Regions from separate parts of the Streptomyces albidicamelliae genome, predicted to be linked through region 1. Evidence: riboswitches for the same ligand, from Rfam matches in the RefSeq annotation. Region 1 holds a riboswitch; each other region holds the start of a gene.
What was found. Region 1 has a riboswitch for S-adenosylmethionine ahead of N8I86_RS11975 (aminotransferase class V-fold PLP-dependent enzyme). Riboswitches for the same ligand answer to the same signal wherever they lie in the genome.

Region 1 (3,409 bases):
GACAGGCCGCCACCAGCGGCCGTACCCCCTCCGGCACGCCGGACAGGTCGAAGTCACGGGTCAGGATGCGCAGCAGGATCACCGAGTCCTGGCCCTCCCCGAAGGGCTCGCGGCCGGCCGCCGCGTGGGCGAGGACCGCACCGAGGGAGAAGACGTCGCTGGGCGGGCCGACCTGCCCGCCGTTGCGGATCTGCTCCGGCGAGACGTAGCCGACCGAGCCGACGACCGCGCCGGTCCGGGTCAGCGCGGTCGCCTCCAGGGCCCGCACGATCCCGAAGTCGATGACCCGGGGCCCGTCCGGGGCGAGCAGGATGTTGGACGGCTTCAGGTCCCGGTGGATCAGACCCTTGGCGTGGATGGCCGCCAGCGCCTCGGCGAGCGCCGCCGCGAGCACGCGGACCGCCGGCTCGGGCAGCGCCCCGTGGTCCAGGACGGCGTCCCGCAGATTCGGGCCCGGCACGAACTCCGTCGCCATCCACGGCCGTTCGGCCTCCGTGTCGGCGTCGACGACCCGGGCCGTGAAGGTTCCCTCGCCGCCGACGGTCCGCGCGGCCCGCACCTCGTGCCTGAACCGCGCCCGGAAGGTGCGGTCCTCGGCGTGCTCGTGGCGTACGACCTTCACCGCGAGCCGCAGGCCGGTGCGGGACTCGGCGAGGTAGACCTCGCCCATGCCGCCGGACCCGAGTCGGCGCAGGACGTCGTACGGGCCGATCCGTGCCGGGCCGGTTGCGCGCGACTGCACTTCGCACTCTCCCCCGATCGAACTGCTGTCGGGGGGAGTCTATTTGGCCCGGTGGAGCTTCACACCGCCGGGACGCAGCGGCCGTCCTCCGTGCGGTAGCGCCACTTCGCGCCGTCGCGGACCAGCTCCTTCACGGCGCTCACGAACCGCGCCACGTGCTCGTCCGGGGTGCCCGCCCCGAAGCTGACGCGGATGGCGTTCAGGGACTTCTCCCCCGGGGCCGCCTCGGGGGCGCCGCACTCGCCCTGGGTCTGCGGGTCGCTGCCCAGCAGGGTGCGGACCAGCGGGTGGGCGCAGAAGAGGCCGTCGCGGACGCCGATGCCGTACTCGGCGGACAGGGCCGCGGCGAAGTGGGAGCTGTTCCAGCCCTCGACCACGAAGGAGAGGACGCCGACGCGCGGGGCGTCGTCGCCGAAGAGGGACAGGATCCGCACCTCGGGCACCTCGGCGAGGCCCTCGCGGACCGTGCGGACGAGGTGCTGCTCGCGGGCGACGAGGGTGTCCCAGCCGGCCTCCGTGAGCGCCTTGCAGGCCGAGGCGATGGAGTAGGCGCCGATGACGTTCGGGGAGCCGGCCTCGTGGCGGGCGGCGCTCTCGTGCCACTCCACGTCCACTCCCCCGTCGGTGCGCCGGGTGACCTTGCGGCTGGCGCCGCCGCCCGCGAGGTACGGCTCGGCCGCCCGCAGCCAGTCGGCGCGGCCGGCCAGCACACCGGAGCCGAAGGGGGCGTACAGCTTGTGCCCGGAGAAGGCGACCCAGTCGACGTCCAGTTCACGGAGGTCCACCGGGTGGTGCGGGGCGAGCTGGGCGGCGTCGAGGACGATCCGGGCGCCGTGCGCGTGGGCGGCGGCGGCCAGCTCGCGCACCGGCCACAGCTCACCGGTGACGTTGGAGGCGCCGGTGACGCAGACCAGGGCCGGGCCGTGCGGGTCGCGGTCGGCGAGGGCACGCTCGAGGGTCTCGACGGCCTGGCGAGGGGTGCGCGGCGCGTCGAGGAAGCTGACCCGGGCGTCCTGCCAGGGCAGCAGGGAGGCGTGGTGCTCGGTCTCGAAGACGAAGACCTGGCAGTCGGCGGGCAGGGCGCGGGCCAGCAGGTTCAGCGAGTCGGTGGTCGACCGGGTGAACACCACCTGGTCGTCCGCGCGGCAGCCGAGGAAGGCGGCGACGGTCCCGCGGGCGTTCTCGAACAGGTCGGTGGAGAGCTGGGAGAGGTAGCCGGCGCCGCGGTGGACGCTGCCGTAGTACGGCGCGTAGGCGGCGACGTCGTCCCAGACGCGCTGGAGCGCGGGGGCGCTGGCCGCGTAGTCCAGTGCGGCGTAGGCGACTTCACCGCCCGTCACGAGGGGGACGGTGACATCACGGCCCAGAACGGGCAGCGGGGCACAGACGGTCTGGTCGGCGGCAGCGGTGGAGACGGACATGGTGAACTCCCGTGGGCATGGGGCGTCGCCGCGCGAGCGGGTACGGCTCGAGCGCGGTGAAGGGGGAAAGGGGGATGCGGAGGCGGGGCTCTGCGGCCCTATCGCATTCGCTTGCTCACGGAAGGCTCCTCGGACGACCAGGACCCCTGGTGTGCGAGGGGTCCGCGCTTGCCGTGGACCTTGCTGTCCACGACCTGGTCTTCACCCGGGGCACCCCGCCACGGACGGAGGGTTGCCGGACAGTCGGCCGGGGCCTCATGACTGTCACTCATGACCTGATCCAACATCCTGCCACACGGCCCTCGGCGCGCAAGGCGCGGTCCACCATGCGGACCGCGCCCCGCGTGCGCGCCGGCCGGGCTCAGGTGTTGCTCGCTGCCACCCAGCGCTCCAGCGACCGCTTGGCCGCGCCCGAGTCGATCGACTCCCGGGCCTCGGCCATGCCGGCGCGCAGCTGGTCGGCGAGGGGCGCGTCCGTCGGCCGGAGGGCGGCGAGCGCGGCGGCCGAGTTCAGCAGCACGGCGTCCCGCACCGGGCCCTGCTCGCCGTCCAGCAGCCGACGGGCCACCGCCGCGTTGTAGACGGCGTCGGCGCCGCGCAGGGCCTCCACGGGGACCAGCTCGATGCCGACGTCACGGGGGTCGAACGTCTCCTCGGTGACCTTGCCGTCCCGGACCACCCACACCTTGGAGGTGGCGGTGACGGTCAGCTCGTCCAGGCCGTCGTCGCCGCGGAAGACCAGCGCGGAGTTGCCGCGCTCGGCGAGGACACCGGCGACGATCGGCGCCATCCGCGGGTCGGCGACCCCGACGGCCTGCGCGCGCACCTTGGCCGGGTTGGTCAGCGGGCCGAGCACGTTGAACGTCGTCCGGATGCCCAACTGCCCGCGCGCGGCGGCCACGTGGCGCAGCGAGGGGTGGAACTTCACCGCGAAGCAGATGGTGATGCCGGCTTCCTGGGCGACCTCGGCGACCCGCTTCGGGGTCAGGTTCAGGTTGATGCCGAGCTTCTCCAGGACGTCGGAGGAGCCGGAGGCGGAGGACGCGGCACGGTTGCCGTGCTTGACGACCTGCGCGCCGGTGCCGGCGACGACGATCGAGGACATGGTGGAGATGTTCACGGTCTTGGCGCCGTCGCCGCCGGTGCCGACGATGTCGACGGCCGGCCCGGGCACCTCGATCACGTTGGCGTGCTCGTACATCGTCCGGACGAGTCCGGTGATCTCCTGGACCGTCTCGCCCTTGGC
Region 2 (3,409 bases), 1.5 Mb from region 1:
GCCGTACTCGTGCCGCAGGGCCGCGAGCTGCTTCGGGTCGACCTGCCCCGAGTCCATACCAGCGCTGGCCATCGCCGTGACCGGGTCGCCCGGCAGATAGTCCAGCACCAGGAACGAGACCGTGTAGGCCGCCCACAGTACCCCGACCGCCTGGGCCAGCCGCTTGATCACATAGCGGCGCATGCGCTAGCCGATCCAGGTGTCGTGCAGTTGGATCCGGCTGGAGGCGTCGAAGTTCAGGTCGTGCACCTTCTTCGCCACGCCCAGCTGGGTCTGGAGCTCCACCACCGGCACGTAGCGGGCGTTCTGCACGATCAACCGCTGTGCCTGAGTGACCAGTTGCCTGCGCTTGGCCGCTTCGACGGTCGCGGCCTGCTCGGACAGCGCGGAGTCGAGGGAACTGGCGGGCAGACGGTAGAAGTTGGCCAGCTTGGTGGAGAAGGAGCTGCGCAGGATGTCGGGGTCGGCACGGGTCACGTTGCCCCACACCGCGTCGTAGTCACCCGACTGGAGGGTCGGGGCGAACTGCGTGATCTGGAGCTGCTTGAGAACCACTTCGACGCCGACGGCCTTGAGCTGCTGCTGGATCAGCTCCAGCGCGGGCTGGTTGGTGGCCGCGTTGGGGAACCACTTGATGGTCAGGCTGAGCTTCTTGCCGTCCTTGGCGCGGATGCCGTCGCCGCCGGTCCTCCAGCCGACCCCGTCCAGCAGGGACTTGGCCTTGGCCGCGTCGAAGGTCAGGCCGGAGGCGAGGTCGGTGTAGTCGGGTGTGGTGTGCGCGAGGACGCTGGTGGCCGGCTGGGTACCGGTCGGGAACACCGTGTCGGCGATCTGCTGCCGGTCGATGGCGTACAGGATCGCCTGGCGCACCTTGGCGTCCTTGAACAGCGGCCGTGAGTTGTTGAGGCCGAGACCGAACACGACGCCGGGGTTGGCCCGTCGCTGGAGGGTGACCTGGCCGCCCTTGAGGGCCGCCTCGTTGGCCTTGCCGACGCTGGAGACGGCGTCGACCTGGCCGGACTGCAGGCTGCCGGCCCGCACACCCGCCTCCGGCACGACCTTGAACACCAGCTTGTCCAGGTACGCCTCGCCCTTCTTGCTCCACAGCGAGGACCCCCAGGCGTATCCGGTGCGTTTGGCGAGGGTGATCGACTGGTTCTGCACGTACCGCTTCAGCACGAAGGGTCCGGAGCCGATCACCCCGTCGCTGCACTTCTGCTGCGGAGTCTTCTTCACGCTGGTCGAGGACTCGATCCCCAGCGAGTGCGTCGAAGTGGCCTGCAGGAACTGGGCATTGGGCTGGCTGAAGGTCACCTTCACAGTGAGCGGGTCGACCACCGTGGTGCTCTTGACGCCGCTCAGATAGCCCTCGGCGAGCGTCCCCAGGGCACCGAGCTTCGGCACCGCGTCGAAGTTGTCCTTGACCACCTGAGCGGTCAGCTTCGAGCCGTCGCTGAAGGTGACGCCCGACCTCAGATGGAAGGTGAACGTCGTGGTGTCGGAGCTGATGTCCCAGCTCTTCGCCAGCCACGGCACGATCTTGCCGGTCTTGGGGTCCTGGTCCGTCAGGGAGTCCACGATCTGGCGCACCGAGTAGATGGTCTCGTTGCTGGCGACCTGCTGCGGATCCACGCAGCCGGCGTCCGAACCCACCGCGAAGGTCAGGGTGCCGCCGGACTTGGGCTGCCCGGTGCCGCTGCCGGAATCGCCGCCGTCGGAGCCGCAGGCGGTCAGCAGAACACTGGTGGTCACAAGGGCGGTCAGTGCCGCCCACCGGGAGGTTCTGACCTGGGAAAGTACAGTCACGGAGGGCTTCTCCTACTCGTGTCACCAGGCACGGACGCCGTACAGGCAAGGCCGTGCGTGGGCGTGCGGCCCCGGCCGGCGTGACGCCGGTGCCGGGGGAGCGCTGTGCAGACGGGGATCAGGGCGAAACGGGGGATCAAAGACAGGCGTAGATCAGGCGCAGGCGGGTGCGGCGACGACAGGTGTCGTACTGCGGCCTACGGCGGGAAGACCCGTCAGGCCTGACAGAGACAGCTGGTCGAGCGCTTGAGGTCGATGTGGCGCCGACGCGAGAGCCGGGAGAACACGGTGGCGCCGGCGAAACGGGCGCTGACGTCACCACCGTGCCGCATATCGGTCCTCCACATGATCCGGCCCCGGTCACGGGGCCACGCGCTTGCGGAGATCGTCGGTGATCCCGCCGGGCTTTCACCTGGAGCACCCCACCGCGCGGGAGGGTTGCCGGTCAGCGAGCCAGGGCTTGACGCTGACACTCAATGCCGTCCGTGATCGTACGGAGCGGTCTTGGCGTACGTCAATGGCGTAAAAGGACGCCTCGTCAGGGGAGTCGGGGCGCGAGTGCGTCCGGCTCAGGAGCCTCCGCGCTCACGGGGGATCTTCTGGCCGGCCTCGATCGCCACGGGCAGCCGGTTCTCGGCCGGGGGCAGCGGGCAGGTGGCCAGGTCCGTGTAGGCGCAGGGCAGGTTCGCGGCGCGGTTGAAGTCCAGGACGACGGTGCCGTCGGCGGCGGGCGGATCGAGCGCCAGGGACCGGTTGGCGGCGTAGGTGGTGACCCCGGAGGTCGCGTCGGTGAACAGCACCAACAGCCGTCCCGCACCATGGCCAGGAAATGCGGTCAGCGACAGCGAGCGCCCGTCGAGCTCGAACTCGACCCTGCCCGGAGCGTCGTAGACATGCTCAAGGCCCTCGACCGCGGCGCCCACGGTGGTCGGCCGCGGTGAATCGAACGGGATGTACCGGCCGGTCACGGCCCAGCGCGGGTCGGGGGTGTAGGCGGGTGTTCCAGTGAAGGCCGTGCGCAGCGGAGCGTCCGGGTGCCGGGGGCGCACGATGTCCTGGCCGCCGCGCTTGGCGACCTCGATGACGGCGTCTCCCCAGACGGCGTCGACGCCGCCGCGCTCGGGAAGCACGCCGAAGCGGTGCTCGCCGCGCACCGGCGTCCCGTCGACGACCAGCTCCTCGCCCTCGTCGAGGTCCACGACGACGCCTTCGGGGCCGGTGTGCCACGCGCCGGGCGCGTCCGGGAAGCGCTGGGGCCGGTCGTCGAGCCAGTGCAGGCCGGTGACCGCCAGGAACCCGTGCGGGGCGGCGAGCCGGGCCTCCTGGCTGCGGTACCACTCCAGCCAGGTCTCGGTGAAGGCGTGGAGGTCCGTGGTGGTGGCCTCGGTGGTCATGGGAATCTCCTTTGTGCCGGGGGTGCCTTCGGGCAGGGGATGCAAGGGGTTGTCGGGCCGACGGGTGTACTCAGCCCGCCAGTTCGCCGAGGAGTCGCCAGGTGCGTCGGCGGTCGGCTTCTCCGGCGATCTCGGTGCCCGAGAACACGACCTCGGTGGCGCCCGCGTCGCGGTAACGGCGTACCTCGGCCTCGACGGTCTTCTCGTCG
Region 3 (3,409 bases), 1.5 Mb from region 1:
GAGGTCTGGAGCCGCCCGGAGGCGGTGCAACGGCACATGGTCGCGAGCGGAGGCCGAGTCGCATGATCGAGATCGTCGACCCGGATCGCTGCATCTCCTGCGACCGGTGCATCGAGGTGTGCCCGACGCGCGTCTTCGACCGCGGCACCGACGGCGTTCCGGTGATCGCGCGCCAGGACAGCTGCCAGACCTGCTTCCAGTGCGAGGCGTACTGCCCGACCGACGCGCTGTTCGTCGCCCCGCTGGTGACCGCGGTCGCTCCCGGCTCGCGCTTCCGTGATGTGACAGAGCTCGAGGACTCCGGTCTGCTCGGCGGATACCGGCGTGAGCTCGGCTGGGGCAGGGGAAGGACGCTCGGCGCCCGCACCGCGGTCGGACCGGAGTATCCGGACTGACCAGGGCCTGGATCGTCGCAGGATCCAGGCCCGGACTCCTGTACAAGGCCGAGGACGCCGGACACCGACCCCGAGGAACGACTTGTCGCACGCAGCTCGTCGGCGCGTCATCCACGCCGACTCGCCACCGTCGCCGCGCCGCGACGGTTGCAGTGGGAAACGTGTGGTGACCGTGTCGAGGCCGGCCGCCGTCCCATCGGGGTGTCCGCGATGCGGGACGGCCCTCTTGACGCCGATGTCGGTCGGATCGACACTCACTGAGGGAATCCTAGTGAATAGGTAGGGAAATTATGAGGCGCTTGGAGCCGGTCACCGTCCGAGTGGGCCGTTCGCCTCTTCTGACCTCCCGCCGTCACATCGATCTGCTGCGTGTCTGCAGCGCTGTCAACCCCCAGGGCTGAGCCGCGCCCATCCCGCACCGGAGACGCCCTCGGCCGTCGTGCCGTCCGGTGCGTACGGGAGAGCTCCGCTCCCTCACCCGACGTCGCTTCCGCCGCGCGTACGTCCGCGCCCGCTCCCGGGGAGAGTCATGACTGTCACACCGCTGGCCGCCCACGCCGCCGACCGACCCGCGCCCGCCTTCCGGGGCCGGATCGGCCGGGACGCGCGCAGCGGCCACTACGCCGTTCCGGGCCGCTACCGCCTCCATCTGTCGACCGCCTGTCCCGGCGGCCTGCGCATCGCCGTCGCCCACAGCCTGCTCGGCCTGGACACCGTCTGTCCGGCGACCCACCTGCCCGCGGTCCCCGACTGCCCCGAGGGCGGCCACTCCGTCCTGCGTCCGTTGTACGAGGCCAGCGCCCACCGGTACCCCGGTCCGGCCATCGCGCCGGTGCTCAGCGACGACTGGTCCGGGCGGATCGTCAGCACCCACGCCCCGGACATCATGCGCGACCTCGACCGCCGGTTTGGCGGCGACCGCCCCTCGCTCTACCCGTGCGGCGCGGAGTCGGAGGTCGAGGCCGTCGAGCGGATGTGCGCTCAGGGCATCGAACAGGCCGCGCAGCGCGCCGGATCGGCCGGTGGCGCGCCGGTGGAACGTGACAGGGCACTTGGCATGCTGCTCGAAACGATGGGCGCCCTGGAACGCCGGCTCGAAGGACGCACATACCTGATCCGCGGCGAGATCACCGCCGCCGACGTCGAGTTGTGGGTCGCCCTGGTCCAGCTCGACACCGTCCACCGCAACCACCTCGACGCCTCCGCCGTCCAGCGCATCGCCGGCCACCCGGCCCTGTGGGCCTACGCCCGCCGGCTCGCCGCCCCCCCGGCGTTCGGCGGCCACCTCGACCTCGACGGCATCGAGCGCCGTCACCACGCCCGCTGCCAGGGCCTGGAGGCCGCCGGAGCAGCCGTCCAGATCCTGGACTGGGCAACACACGCGGCCCGTTAGCCGTTCCACCTGGTGGACCGGCGTTGACATTCGTTCGGGCAGTTGTCTTAACTACGGCCAAGAACGGTCATGAGTGTCAGCGACAAGCCCTGGCTTGCTGACCGGCAACCCTCGCGCCGCGGTGGGGTGCCCCAGGTGACGACCGGACCGAAGACGTTTCGGTAAGCGCGAGGCCCACCGGGCCGGAACAGTGATGGTGACGCCATGTACGCAGCTCCCAGGACGGCCACGCGCCGCTCCCAGGACTGCGTACAGCCGTACCCGAACCTCCTCGTCGCCGATCGCGCCGTCGATCTGCTTCGCGTGAACAGCGCACTGTGTACCGCACCGGGCTGTGCCCGCTGTCGGGGCTGACACCTCCCCACAGCCCCCGCACTCCCTGACGAACACCGCCCCCGCGGTGTGCCGTTGTCCTCCCCACCCCGGTACCTCGCCGTCGTGTGCGCCCCCGCATGCCGCGCTTCCGGGGCGTACGCACCCAGCCGGAGCCCACCATGAGTGAACCCCCTGGCGCCACCGTCGCCCTCCCCGAGGCGCCGACCGCCGACCATCCATCGAAAGCCCTCACCGCCCAGCGAGTTCTGCCGCTCCGGCGCCCCGGACGCTGGATCGCCACCGCGGTAGTGCTCGTCCTGGTCGCCCAGTTCGTGCACGGACTGGTCTCCAACCCCTTCTACCAGTGGGACCGCTGGGGCTACTGGTTCCTGCGCCCCACCATCCTCGACGGCCTGCTCATCACCCTCGAAGTCACCGCCTACAGCGCGGTGCTCGGCCTGATCGGCGGCATTGTGCTCGCCCTGGCCCGGCTGTCGAGGAGCCCCGTGCTGCGCGCGGTCAGCTGGACCTACGTCTGGGCGCTGCGCTCCATCCCGCTCATCGTGGTACTGATCTTCCTCTACAACTTCAGTGCCCTGTACAAGACGTTGAGCGTCGGCATTCCCTTCGGCCCGGCCTTCTTCTCCTTCGACGAGTCGAAGCTCGCCACCGACATGGTCGTCGCCGTGATCGGCCTCAGCCTCAACGAGGCCGCCTACGCGGCCGAGGTCGTACGCGGCGGCATCCTCTCCGTCGACCAGGGCCAGCACGAGGCGGCCGCGGCACTCGGTCTGCCGAAGGGATACCAGTTCCGCAGAATCGTCTTTCCGCAGGCGCTGCGCTCGATCATCCCGAACTACGTCAACCAGCTCATCGGCCTGATCAAGGGCACCTCGCTGGTCTTCTACGTCTCCCTGCTCGACCTGTTCGGCTCCGCGCAGACCATGGGCTCCACCTATCCCGGCGACATCGTGCCGCTGCTGCTGGTCGTCACCGTCTGGTACCTGATCCTGACCAGCGTCGTCTCCGTCATCCAGTTCTACGTCGAGCGGCACTACGCCCGCGGTGCCACCCGCGGCCTGCCGCCGACACCGCTGCAGAAGCTCCGCACCGGGCTCACCGACCTGCGGGCCCGCATCCGCCGGGAGGCCGCCGTATGACCGCCAAGACGCTCGGAGCCCTGGCGGACGTCGCGGCCGCCACCGTCGAGGTCCACGACGTGCACAAGTGGTACGGCACCCACCGGGTACTGGACGGCGTCGACCTGACCGTCCGCCCCGGCGAGGTAACCGTCATCCTCGGCCCG

Region 2: linked by a shared signal. The riboswitch ahead of N8I86_RS38980 (putative leader peptide) and the one ahead of N8I86_RS11975 (aminotransferase class V-fold PLP-dependent enzyme) in region 1 are both predicted to bind S-adenosylmethionine.
Region 3: linked by a shared signal. The riboswitch ahead of N8I86_RS04995 (amino acid ABC transporter permease) and the one ahead of N8I86_RS11975 (aminotransferase class V-fold PLP-dependent enzyme) in region 1 are both predicted to bind S-adenosylmethionine.

What each region holds. Positions count from the first base shown of each region.
Region 1 is NZ_CP106795.1:2,578,872-2,582,280, forward strand. It holds gene N8I86_RS11970 (serine/threonine-protein kinase) at 1-742, opposite strand, end outside; gene N8I86_RS11975 (aminotransferase class V-fold PLP-dependent enzyme) at 802-2,163, opposite strand; SAM riboswitch class IV at 2,323-2,439, opposite strand; gene trpD (anthranilate phosphoribosyltransferase) at 2,525-3,409, opposite strand, start outside.
Region 2 is NZ_CP106795.1:1,058,053-1,061,461, reverse strand. It holds gene N8I86_RS05100 (ABC transporter permease) at 1-183, opposite strand, end outside; gene N8I86_RS05095 (ABC transporter substrate-binding protein) at 187-1,806, opposite strand; gene N8I86_RS38980 (putative leader peptide) at 2,022-2,138, opposite strand; SAM riboswitch class IV at 2,174-2,287, opposite strand; gene N8I86_RS05090 (DUF1684 domain-containing protein) at 2,376-3,200, opposite strand; gene N8I86_RS05085 (LLM class F420-dependent oxidoreductase) at 3,271-3,409, opposite strand, start outside.
Region 3 is NZ_CP106795.1:1,037,251-1,040,659, reverse strand. It holds gene N8I86_RS05010 (FAD-dependent oxidoreductase) at 1-66, shown strand, start outside; gene N8I86_RS05005 (4Fe-4S dicluster domain-containing protein) at 63-395, shown strand; gene N8I86_RS38970 (putative leader peptide) at 686-796, shown strand; gene N8I86_RS05000 (glutathione S-transferase C-terminal domain-containing protein) at 925-1,788, shown strand; SAM riboswitch class IV at 1,854-1,962, shown strand; gene N8I86_RS04995 (amino acid ABC transporter permease) at 2,283-3,263, shown strand; gene N8I86_RS04990 (amino acid ABC transporter ATP-binding protein) at 3,260-3,409, shown strand, end outside.